DNA from 3 places in the Paenibacillus marchantiae genome. Region 1 is predicted to be linked to each of the others. Evidence: riboswitches for the same ligand, from Rfam matches in the RefSeq annotation. Region 1 holds a riboswitch; each other region holds the start of a gene.
What was found. Region 1 has a riboswitch for cyclic di-AMP ahead of PTQ21_RS05325 (resuscitation-promoting factor). Riboswitches for the same ligand answer to the same signal wherever they lie in the genome.
Positions count from the first base shown of each region.

Region 2: it holds a riboswitch for cyclic di-AMP, as region 1 does, so the genes downstream of both, PTQ21_RS12100 (HAD family hydrolase) here and PTQ21_RS05325 (resuscitation-promoting factor) in region 1, are expected to answer to the same signal.
Region 3: it holds a riboswitch for cyclic di-AMP, as region 1 does, so the genes downstream of both, PTQ21_RS24035 (3D domain-containing protein) here and PTQ21_RS05325 (resuscitation-promoting factor) in region 1, are expected to answer to the same signal.

Region 1 covers NZ_CP118270.1:1,174,415-1,177,672, forward strand. The annotation lists gene PTQ21_RS05315 (HD domain-containing protein) at 1-108, shown strand, start outside; gene PTQ21_RS05320 (TatD family hydrolase) at 437-1,207, shown strand; cyclic di-AMP (ydaO/yuaA leader) riboswitch at 1,449-1,702, shown strand; gene PTQ21_RS05325 (resuscitation-promoting factor) at 1,976-3,160, shown strand.
Region 2 covers NZ_CP118270.1:2,677,064-2,680,321, reverse strand. The annotation lists gene PTQ21_RS12110 (Nramp family divalent metal transporter) at 1-625, shown strand, start outside; gene PTQ21_RS12105 (HAD family hydrolase) at 766-1,458, opposite strand; gene PTQ21_RS12100 (HAD family hydrolase) at 1,624-2,022, opposite strand; cyclic di-AMP (ydaO/yuaA leader) riboswitch at 2,140-2,315, opposite strand; partial or broken gene PTQ21_RS31490 (glutathione peroxidase) at 2,668-2,946, shown strand; gene PTQ21_RS31485 (hypothetical protein) at 3,075-3,173, opposite strand.
Region 3 covers NZ_CP118270.1:5,359,695-5,362,952, reverse strand. The annotation lists gene PTQ21_RS24045 (ABC transporter substrate-binding protein/permease) at 1-181, shown strand, start outside; gene PTQ21_RS24040 (amino acid ABC transporter ATP-binding protein) at 168-890, shown strand; cyclic di-AMP (ydaO/yuaA leader) riboswitch at 1,176-1,372, shown strand; gene PTQ21_RS24035 (3D domain-containing protein) at 1,375-2,043, shown strand; gene PTQ21_RS24030 (polysaccharide deacetylase family protein) at 2,176-2,964, opposite strand; gene lpdD (prenylated flavin chaperone LpdD) at 3,114-3,258, shown strand, end outside.

The sequences.
Region 1 (3,258 bases):
ATCAGTGGTCTTCATCGTGGAAAGCATCATTTGTATTATCCGCAAAATAAGGTGGATGCGATTGTTCATGAATTACCGTCCCATATACGCCCCTATTTCTCCCATTAAATGATGCGTAATGCTGTTCAAGAATCATGATGTAAAAAAGCTTTCGAAAAGAGCTATTTTTCATGATACAGTAATCTGCTTTAATGGAGAGTACATGTAGATCGACATAATTTTGTAATCAAAGTAATTAGAATACAACCCGATTGCCTAAAAATGAGCACATATAGATATGAAGGAACTTGTTCGTTCTACATGTTGTGCTCAACAAACAATGAAAGAAATATAAAAAAAACATGATCCAATTTAGTAATAGTTATGTTCTGGTTAAGACTGCAGGATGGATTAAAAAGAGATAGTCGTTTATTCGACATGAAGGGAGAAATACAGCATGATGTTGTTCGACACACATACACACCTGGATGCACCACAATTCGACGAGGACCGCGAGGAAATGATTCAGCGTGCTGTGGATGCAGGCGTTGGTCGCATGATTAATGTGGGCTTTAACCGGGAGACCATTCCAACCACGATGAAGCTGGCTGAAACCTATGATTTTATATATGCTGCCGTAGGCTGGCACCCAGTGGATGCAATCACAATGCAAGAGGGTGATCTGGAATGGATTGCATCTTTATGCAAGCATGAAAAAGTGGTAGCCATCGGTGAAATTGGTCTAGACTATTACTGGGACACTTCACCGAAAGAGGTTCAACATCGCGTATTACGACAACAGATTGGTCTTGCCCGTGAGTTGAATATGCCGATTGTCATTCACAACCGGGATGCGCATGAAGATATTGTAAAGATTCTGCGTGAAGAGAAAGCTGGAGAAGTAGGCGGTGTCATGCATTCCTTCTCTGGCAGCTGGGAAACGGCGAAAATGTGTCTGGATTTAGGCTTTCATCTTTCCTTCGGAGGGCCAATCACGTTCAAAAATGCAAAGCAACCCAAAGAGGTACTTGAGAAGGTTCCTATGGACCGATTTTTCATCGAAACGGACGCTCCTTATTTGACACCGCACCCTTATCGTGGAAAACGAAATGAGACAGCGCATGTACGTCTGGTTGCAGAAGCAGCTGCGGAAATTAAAGGCATTTCGATAGAGGAAATTGCAGCAATAACGACCAAAAATGCCATGGAACGATTTGGGATTCGTTAAAAGATCGAGAAAAACGGGTGAAAAAGTGAGTTAGGCGGAGTTAATTTGCTTTTTGATCCAAATAAATCAAGAATATTACAATATTTTAACCAAATATTTAGAAAAACGTACTTGAACAACGCTTTACAACATGCATAGAAACAGGATATCATCTTTTCAGTGAATTGTTGTGCGGAAAATTGGACAGATGTTCGGGGGATGAACAAAGGGACACTTTCCGATGAAACAACATTACTTTCATGAATCAGTCTCGCTGAGTCTCCGTTAACGGAGAGCGGGGGAACCAATAGGGCTTAAACATCGGTGATTGCAGCCGATGCGCAACATGCGTTGACCCAAAAGCAGCGTATGAATCTGCGAAGCCGTATTTGATTTCTTCTTTGGGTCTCGGGGTGAATTCAAGGGCGTCCGCCATGAGCGGATGACCGGAGATAGGGCGGCTCTCTTTCGCCCGAACCCGACAGCTAACCTCGCAAGCGGAAAAAGAGAGGCAACCTCGTGCATGAATTTCCGATATTCAGAATCATTCGGAAGCCACGAAAGAGTTCCTCTTAAACTCTTTCTTTGGCTTTTTTGTTTTTGAATAAAAGAAATACGGTCATCATACGGTAAGTATTCAGGAGGATGACATCATGTTGCGAAGATTGATTCATGGTGCAGAACCGGATTATGTTGGTCCGATCTGTGTTCTGTAGAAAATTTGGTATAGTCGCGTCAAAGACATCATGCATTACTTTAGACGGCGAGGCTATGAAGGAGGACGGAGAAGTGGGCACATTCCAACCAGAAGAGACCCATGAGTCACGATCATCCAGTAAGTCTTTCGCGTTGCGGTGGAAGCATGAGAACTTGCGTCAAATGGCATTGATCGCGATTTTCTCAATTGCGCTTACAATCATGATCTTGTTAGTCGTTTACGGTCAGGCCGGGAAACAAATTTCACTGGTTATTGATGGCAAAGCTCAAGCGGTAGAGACTCGTACAGGAATGCTTCAGGAAATGCTGGAGGAGCAGTCAATCACAGTCAGCCCTCACGATCAGGTATCCATGCCCTTGAATGGGGCGATCACAGATGGAGACCGCATCGTTATTGAGCGGGCCGTTCCAGTTAATATTACGGCAGACGGGGACACCAAGACTCTGTATACAACCGATTCATCGGTAAAAGATGCGATTAAAAAATCAGGTATTCAAATTGCAAGTGAAGACAAAGTATATCCGGCGCTTGGAACCACTATTGAAGCGGATATGAAAATCCGTGTAGTGCGGGTAACAAAGCGTACGGTGGAAGTGGAACATCCGATTGCTTATAAAGTGATCAAAACGGCTGACCCTAGCTTGTACAAAGGCGACAATCGTGTCGTTGTGAGTGGTAAAGAAGGCACACTTGTACAGCATATTGAAAAAGTGTTTCAGGATGGAGAATTGGTCTCCAAAAAAATGGTGGGTAAATCGGTCGCAACGAATCGCGTCGATAAAGTGATCGCCATTGGTACCAAAGCCAAACCTGTTGTGAAAGAGCCAGTGATTCAGACGGTATCGGCGCAGACTTCCACGACAAAAACAGCAACAACCACGAACTCGAAGAAAACCGCTGCCTCGGGCAGCAAAGTAATTACCGTCTCAGGCAGTTCTTTTAAATATTCAAAAGTGTTGAAAAATGTATCCATGACGGCATACTCTTCTGAAGAGCCCGGTATCGGCACAAAAACAGCATCAGGTACTCGGGTAACTGAGGGACGCACCATTGCGGTTGATCCCAAAATCATTCCGATTGGCTGGTGGGTGTATATCGAGGGCCTTGGCTTCCGTCGTGCGGAAGACACAGGTGGTGCCATTAAAGGCAACAAAATTGATGTGTATTATGATAGTGTGAAGCATGCCCTGAACTTCGGACGGAAGAAAGGCAAGACGGTATATGTGATTGGTCCGGTGAAGCCAGAAGCGAACTAAAATCGTTTTACTTTGAAATGGGAATGCTATAAAATATAAGCATGAATGATTCATGCGGAATATGCGGCGGAGGGGTCTGAATTCAGTCTCCCCCGCCG
Region 2 (3,258 bases), 1.5 Mb from region 1:
TTCTTCCATTGTGCAGACCCGTCAGATTGAACAGACGCCAAAAGGAAAAAAAGAAGCGATTCTGTATTCCACCATGGATTCAACCATCGCTTTAACGCTAGCTCTGTTCATTAATGCAGCCATCCTGATTGTGTCTGCTGCCGTGTTTCATAGTGCGGGTATGACCCAGGTGGCGGAAATTACAGATGCTTACCATCTGTTGACACCTCTGCTGGGAACCACCATCGCTAGCATCCTGTTCGGTGTAGCCCTGCTGGCTTCAGGCCAAAACTCAACACTCACCGGCACGTTGTCCGGACAGATTGTAATGGAAGGCTTCCTGAACATTCGTATTCCAGCGTGGCTTCGTCGACTGGTTACACGTCTGATCGCTATCATCCCGGCCGTCATCGTAACAGCCATTGCTGGAGAGCACGGAACAGAAGAACTGTTGATTCTTAGCCAGGTTGTGCTGTCTCTGCAGCTACCCTTTGCCGTCATTCCGCTGGTAATGTTTACGAGTGACAAAAAAAGCATGGGGGCTTTTGCCAACAAGCTGTGGCTCAAAATCATCTCCTGGATCATTGCCGGAGTTATCGTTGTCCTGAATGTGTATCTGATTATCCAGACCATTCTGTTGTTCTAGGTTAAACGGAATTACGCCGTATTTTGTCTAACTCAAAAAGGCTGATCAACTCAAGTAACGTACCCCTTGAGACGATCAGCCTTTTATATGTTAGAGCAGCAGCCTAATTATACCGAATAGTTCATAAATACTGCTCTTATTTAGTTGTCTGAATTTTGAGTTACCATTAACAAAGGAAGAAGTTCCTCCAGTGATTCAATAGTCCAGTCTGGACGCTCTGCATCCGCAAGCTCCGGCTGGAATCTGCCATAACCCTGCAAAATCCGGATCGTGTGCATACCCAGCTTCTTAGCCGGAATAATATCATTATCAATCCTGTCGCCGATCATGACCGCTTCCTCAGGTTTGCATCCCGCCTGTTTCAACGCTACAGCATACAATTCAGGATCAGGCTTGGACACTCCTTCTTCAGCCGAACAGGCCAGCACATCCACATACTTGCGCAAGCCGTAGCTATCCAGCCGATTTTCCGTCCCCGGACTCTGATTGGCAATGATACCAATCTTATAGTTTTGCGACAACGTCTGGAGAACAGCGTCGGCTGACGCGAAGGGGCGCTCAAGCTCTTTGCGGAACTTCAGCTTCTCCTGTATCTGTTCCCGGTGCCCCTCGTCGCTGATAAGGGTACGAATAGCCAATTTCATCGGCCATTGCTCGTAATTTCGGTAGGAGGCGGCAAATATATCTCGCACCGTCTGCATCTCCACCTGATAACCAAGCGCACAAGCTTCACGAACGAACTGACCGATAATATCATCTACCGGCTCCCATTCGTCCACGAGCGTATCCCCCACATCAAAGAACAACCATTGTATTCCACGTACATCCGGCACGCCTATTCCTCCTCGTTAGCCACAGGAAATCCATATCCCTATTTCCCAAACCATAAAAAAGAAGACCCACCAACATGCATGAGTCTCCTCAAGTTTCCGTTTATTTATGATTTCAATTATAACAGGCAGCTGACACTGGATCAATCACAGGAATAGTACTAGCCACTAGCCATTCAGTAGAAACCCAACTTCCCCATTCAAGGAATATACAATACGGTCTGCTCCCATTCCCCGATAGATCCCTTTGGGGTGGCTTTGTTCCGTAATGACACACAGGGACTTGGATGTCCAGGAGCGGCAGATCTGTAAATATCGACAGGTCAGGTTTAGGCTATTTTCAAAAATAAAAACATTGCCGACACTACCTTGCGGCAAAAACCATTTCTGAGCAGCAGCTGTGTTCATGCGAATGACATGCTCCACACCGATTCTCCGGAGCCTGCGCTCTTCCCCTGCACTGTTGGTCAGAACGGCAAACGGCATTTTTTTGTACATCAGCAATTTGATAAATTTACGTCCTGCTTCATTTGGAGCAGTCACTAAGATCATCTCTTTATCCATCATTCGTTCCTCCCTTGGCGTGAAAAGACAACAAAAAAGAAGCGTGGGGGACCAAGGCCTCCCGGACGCTTCTTCAATAATCCATAGCAAAAAGACACTATGAACCAGCGTACGGCTTGTTGCCTCTCCCTTTAACGCTTACGAGGTTAGCTGACGGATTCGGGCGCGAGAGTCGCCCTATTTCCGGCTGTCACCGGAAAATTCACCCCATGGATGCCTACTGTCCTGGACAGTTCATCCTGTTGGTTCCCCCGTTTCCCACCCATGAATGAATGGAAACTCAGCGATTAAAACATCGTTCTTTTATAATCATTAATCAGAGCGATATTATCGTTTGTTTCGTTTTTCATGTAAAATTTAATTTAAATTGGAATTACGATATGAATCATACACCCGTGCCATATTGGTGTAAAGTCTGCGCAGATCACCGAATCGACGGATTTTTGCCATTTCACATCAATAATAGCGCTTACAACGTATCCATTCTCTACCCATCTCATCAAAGCTCTCTAATTCTCTCTTTAGCGAAATTCAGGTAGCAAATCAGTCACAGATCATACACGACAGCTTCAAATTGAGTTAAAAAAGCAATATTAATTTTGCATTATTTAATTGTAATCAATATAATAGAAGAAAGAAGAATATGAAATGGAGGCGATTTTCATGTCAGTCTACGACTACAAAGTAAACACCCTTCGCGGTCAGGAAGTTGAAATGTCCAACTATCGTGACAAAGTACTGCTTATCGTGAATACAGCAAGCCAATGCGGCCTCACACCTCAATTCAAAGGTCTGCAAGAGCTTCAGGATAAGTTTAAAGACTCCCCATTCGAAGTTCTTGGTTTTCCAAGCAACCAGTTTGCACAGGAAAAAGGCTCTTCTGATGATATTGCCGAGTTCTGCCAGATGAACTATGGTGTTAGCTTCCCGATGTTTGAGAAGATCGATGTGAATGGTTCAAGCGCTCACCCTCTTTTCCAGCACCTTACCAAAGAAGCGCCAGGCGTACTCGGCTCCAAAGCCATTAAATGGAACTTCACCAAATTCCTTGTGGATCAGAACGGACGTGTTCTGAAACGGTATGCTCCCAAAACAACACCTGATAAAATTGAAGCGGACATCAAAGAATTGCTTAAATAACAAGTAAAGGCCATCCGACCCAGCAGACAGAATGAGCATGCATTCAGGGGAAACGGGTGACCTTTTTTTTGTCTGGCCCATCTGTACTGTAAATAAAAC
Region 3 (3,258 bases), 2.8 Mb from region 1:
CATCATCTCGGTTATTGGTATGGTGGACATTATGTACCAGGCAAGTGTAGTCAAAAACATTACGTACCAAGGAATGAATCCATTCCTGATTGCAGCGGCCATTTACTTTGTGCTGACGTTCATTTTGTCCAAGCTGCTGGGTCGACTGGAAAGGAAGTTGAGTGCAAGTGATAGACGTTAGACAATTACACAAATCATATGGAAATAACGATGTGCTCAAGGGCATTAACGTAACAATTGGCAAAGGCGAGGTTGTCGTGGTCATCGGTCCGTCCGGATCGGGAAAAAGTACCTTTTTGCGCTGCCTAAACCTGCTGGAGCAGCCAACTTCCGGCGAAATTAATTTTGAAGGAGTTTCGATCACTGACCCTAAACACAACATTAATGCAACTCGTGAAAAAATGGGGATGGTATTCCAGCATTTCAATCTGTTCCCGCACAAAACGGTGCAGCAGAACATTACGATTGCTCCCATTAAAGTGAAAAAACAATCTGCACAGGAAGCGGAACAAATCTGCGCAGATTTGCTGAAGACGGTTGGCCTGTCTGACAAAAAAGACACTTATCCTAATCAGCTGTCCGGAGGACAGAAACAACGGATAGCTATTGCAAGAGCGCTTGCGATGCAGCCGCATGTCATGCTGTTTGACGAGCCTACTTCAGCACTGGACCCTGAAATGGTCGGTGAAGTACTGGATGTCATGAAGCGGCTTGCAGAGGGCGGCATGACCATGGTTATTGTAACGCATGAGATGGGCTTCGCACGCGAAGTAGGGGACCGCATCCTGTTCATGGATGGTGGGGTTATTGTAGAAGAAGGAACACCTGCTGAAGTGTTTGGTGAGCCTAAGCATGCACGTACACGTGACTTCCTTGCTAAAGTGCTCTAATACATCCAAGTCATCATTAGGATGAATTGGATGAAAATGCAAAATATATACTGTGGATGAGAATTCTTATTCCCTCATAGATCCCTGTCGGCGACCTGTCGGCAGGGATTGTTTTGTTGCGTGTGAATACGCACGGATTTACATAAAAAGTAACGTTTCTGTCATCAACGATATAAGCTCAAATAGACATTTTTTTGAAAAAGTCGCTTGAATTCAGCAAAAATATTGAAGTGAATTAGCCAGATGGTAACATTTACTACGACTCTTGGTTACAAAGTTGTGATATATTTGTTCCTGCCGAAACTTCCGGAGTTGGGAGTGTGGGGGATGTAACGATGCAGAGTGTGCTTGGGGAAGAATCATTTGCACACGGCTTGGGGTGAATTAGGGCTACATAAATTATTAATGTAATTGAACCTATAGGGTGGTTTCCTCCATCCGAATCCGACAACTAACTTCGCAGGCATAATGAGGGAGGAAGACCATGATTAACAAGAAACGTATAGCCAAAACAGCAACAGCTTTGCTGACAGCAGCAATGCTCATTCAGGCCGTTCCGGCTCATGCTGATTCAGTTCATGTGGCCAAAGAGGGGGATACCTTCTACACCTTATCCAAACAATATGGAGTTGGACTTAACGCTCTTATTAAAGCTAACAATGACATTTCAGCTTACAACATTTATGGTGGTTTGAAAATTACGATCCCTGGTAAAACAACGAACACAGCTTCTGCTGCAGCAGCTAAAACGGAGGCCAAAACGGTAACTGCCGCAAGCCTTGACGTTAATGCAGATAGTAAAGTTGTACAAGCCTGGGGTAAAACGTTTGATTACAGCAAAGCTGTCGACGTCAAAGCAACAGCATACTCCGCAGACGCTTCCGAAAATGGAGGATGGGGTGCCGTGGATTACTTCGGTAATCCGCTTGAATTGGGTACCATTGCAGTAGACCCAAGTATCATTCCATTGGGTACAAAGGTACTGGTGACAGGTCATACACATCCCGGACTGCCAAAACAGGCATTTGTCGCAACGGCTCGTGATGTGGGTAGTGCCATTAAAGGTCACAAGATCGATATCTTTATTCCTGGCAGCAAGCAATCCGTGAGCACATTTGGTATTCAGGATGTTGAACTTTACATTTTGAAATAAAATCAAAGCGTAGCTGCACATCATCATATGTGACTCCAACTAAATCTAAATTAAACAATAAAGGGTGTTCTCCAATCACAATAATGTGATGGAAGAACACCCTTTTGAATATCCAACTTCAGGGATCTTGACCTATTTACCCTTTGGCAGTTCCAGCATTTCGTCCAAAGTCACCAGCTCGTACCCGCGGTTTCGCAATTCCTCGATAACTTCAGGCAACGCCTCGATGGTACCACTCAGCTTCGATCCGACACCGCCTCCTGCATGTTGCAGAACAATGGAACCTGGTTTAACGGCCGACAGGATGTTTTGTTTGACTTCCTCTTTGGAGAGGCCCTTCCAGTCCAGGGAATCGACGTTCCAATTCACAATGCTGTAATGTTGTTTGGCCGCCCATTGCAGCTGTTGCTCATTAATGTCGCCATAAGGTGGACGAATCATTTTGGGCGTGTACCCCGCCAGATTCCGAATAATATCCCCGGTATGTAAGATTTGTTTGCGAAATGCATTCATGGACAGCTTACTGAACTCCGGGTGATTGTAGCTGTGATTGCCAACAATATGCCCTTCCTTTACCATGCGTTTCACTAAATCCGGATGTTTCTCAGCGCGATGTCCCACAATGAAAAACGTAGCCCGCACCTTGTATTTTTTTAGAATATCCAACACCTGCGGGGTGAACCGTGGATCAGGTACGTCATCAAAAGTCAGTGCGACCTTTTTTGTCGAGGGGCCATTTGTTTTGAATGTATCCGCATATTTCTGTCTGAGCTGTCCCAGAGTCAACTGTTCTTCTTCAGAAGAATCAGACTTCGAAGCAGGTTCGGTTTGCGGGCTTGAAGAAGCCCATAACTGAGCAGGAGCGTAACTTCCTCCCAGAAGAATGACCATGATGGATAACATTATGAGGCGTATACGCATGTTAGTGCCTCCTTTTCCCAAATTGCGTTCTCTTTGGTATGCCCGGGGCCATCCGTATTTATGCATAATGTGAGATGTTTCATTGCTGATTTATCAAATCGGAGCCATAATTCCACCATATATATATAGAAAAGGACAGGTGGATCAGGATGAGTACATACGACTTAAATTCCGTTCGTTTACAGGTGATTGAGGCAGGGGAAGACAAGGTGTTTATGGTAACTGGAGGCAGATCACATATTGGAGCAGTAGCGACATTTTATCCGGACCGTGAGCGGGTAAGCGGGGCTACGA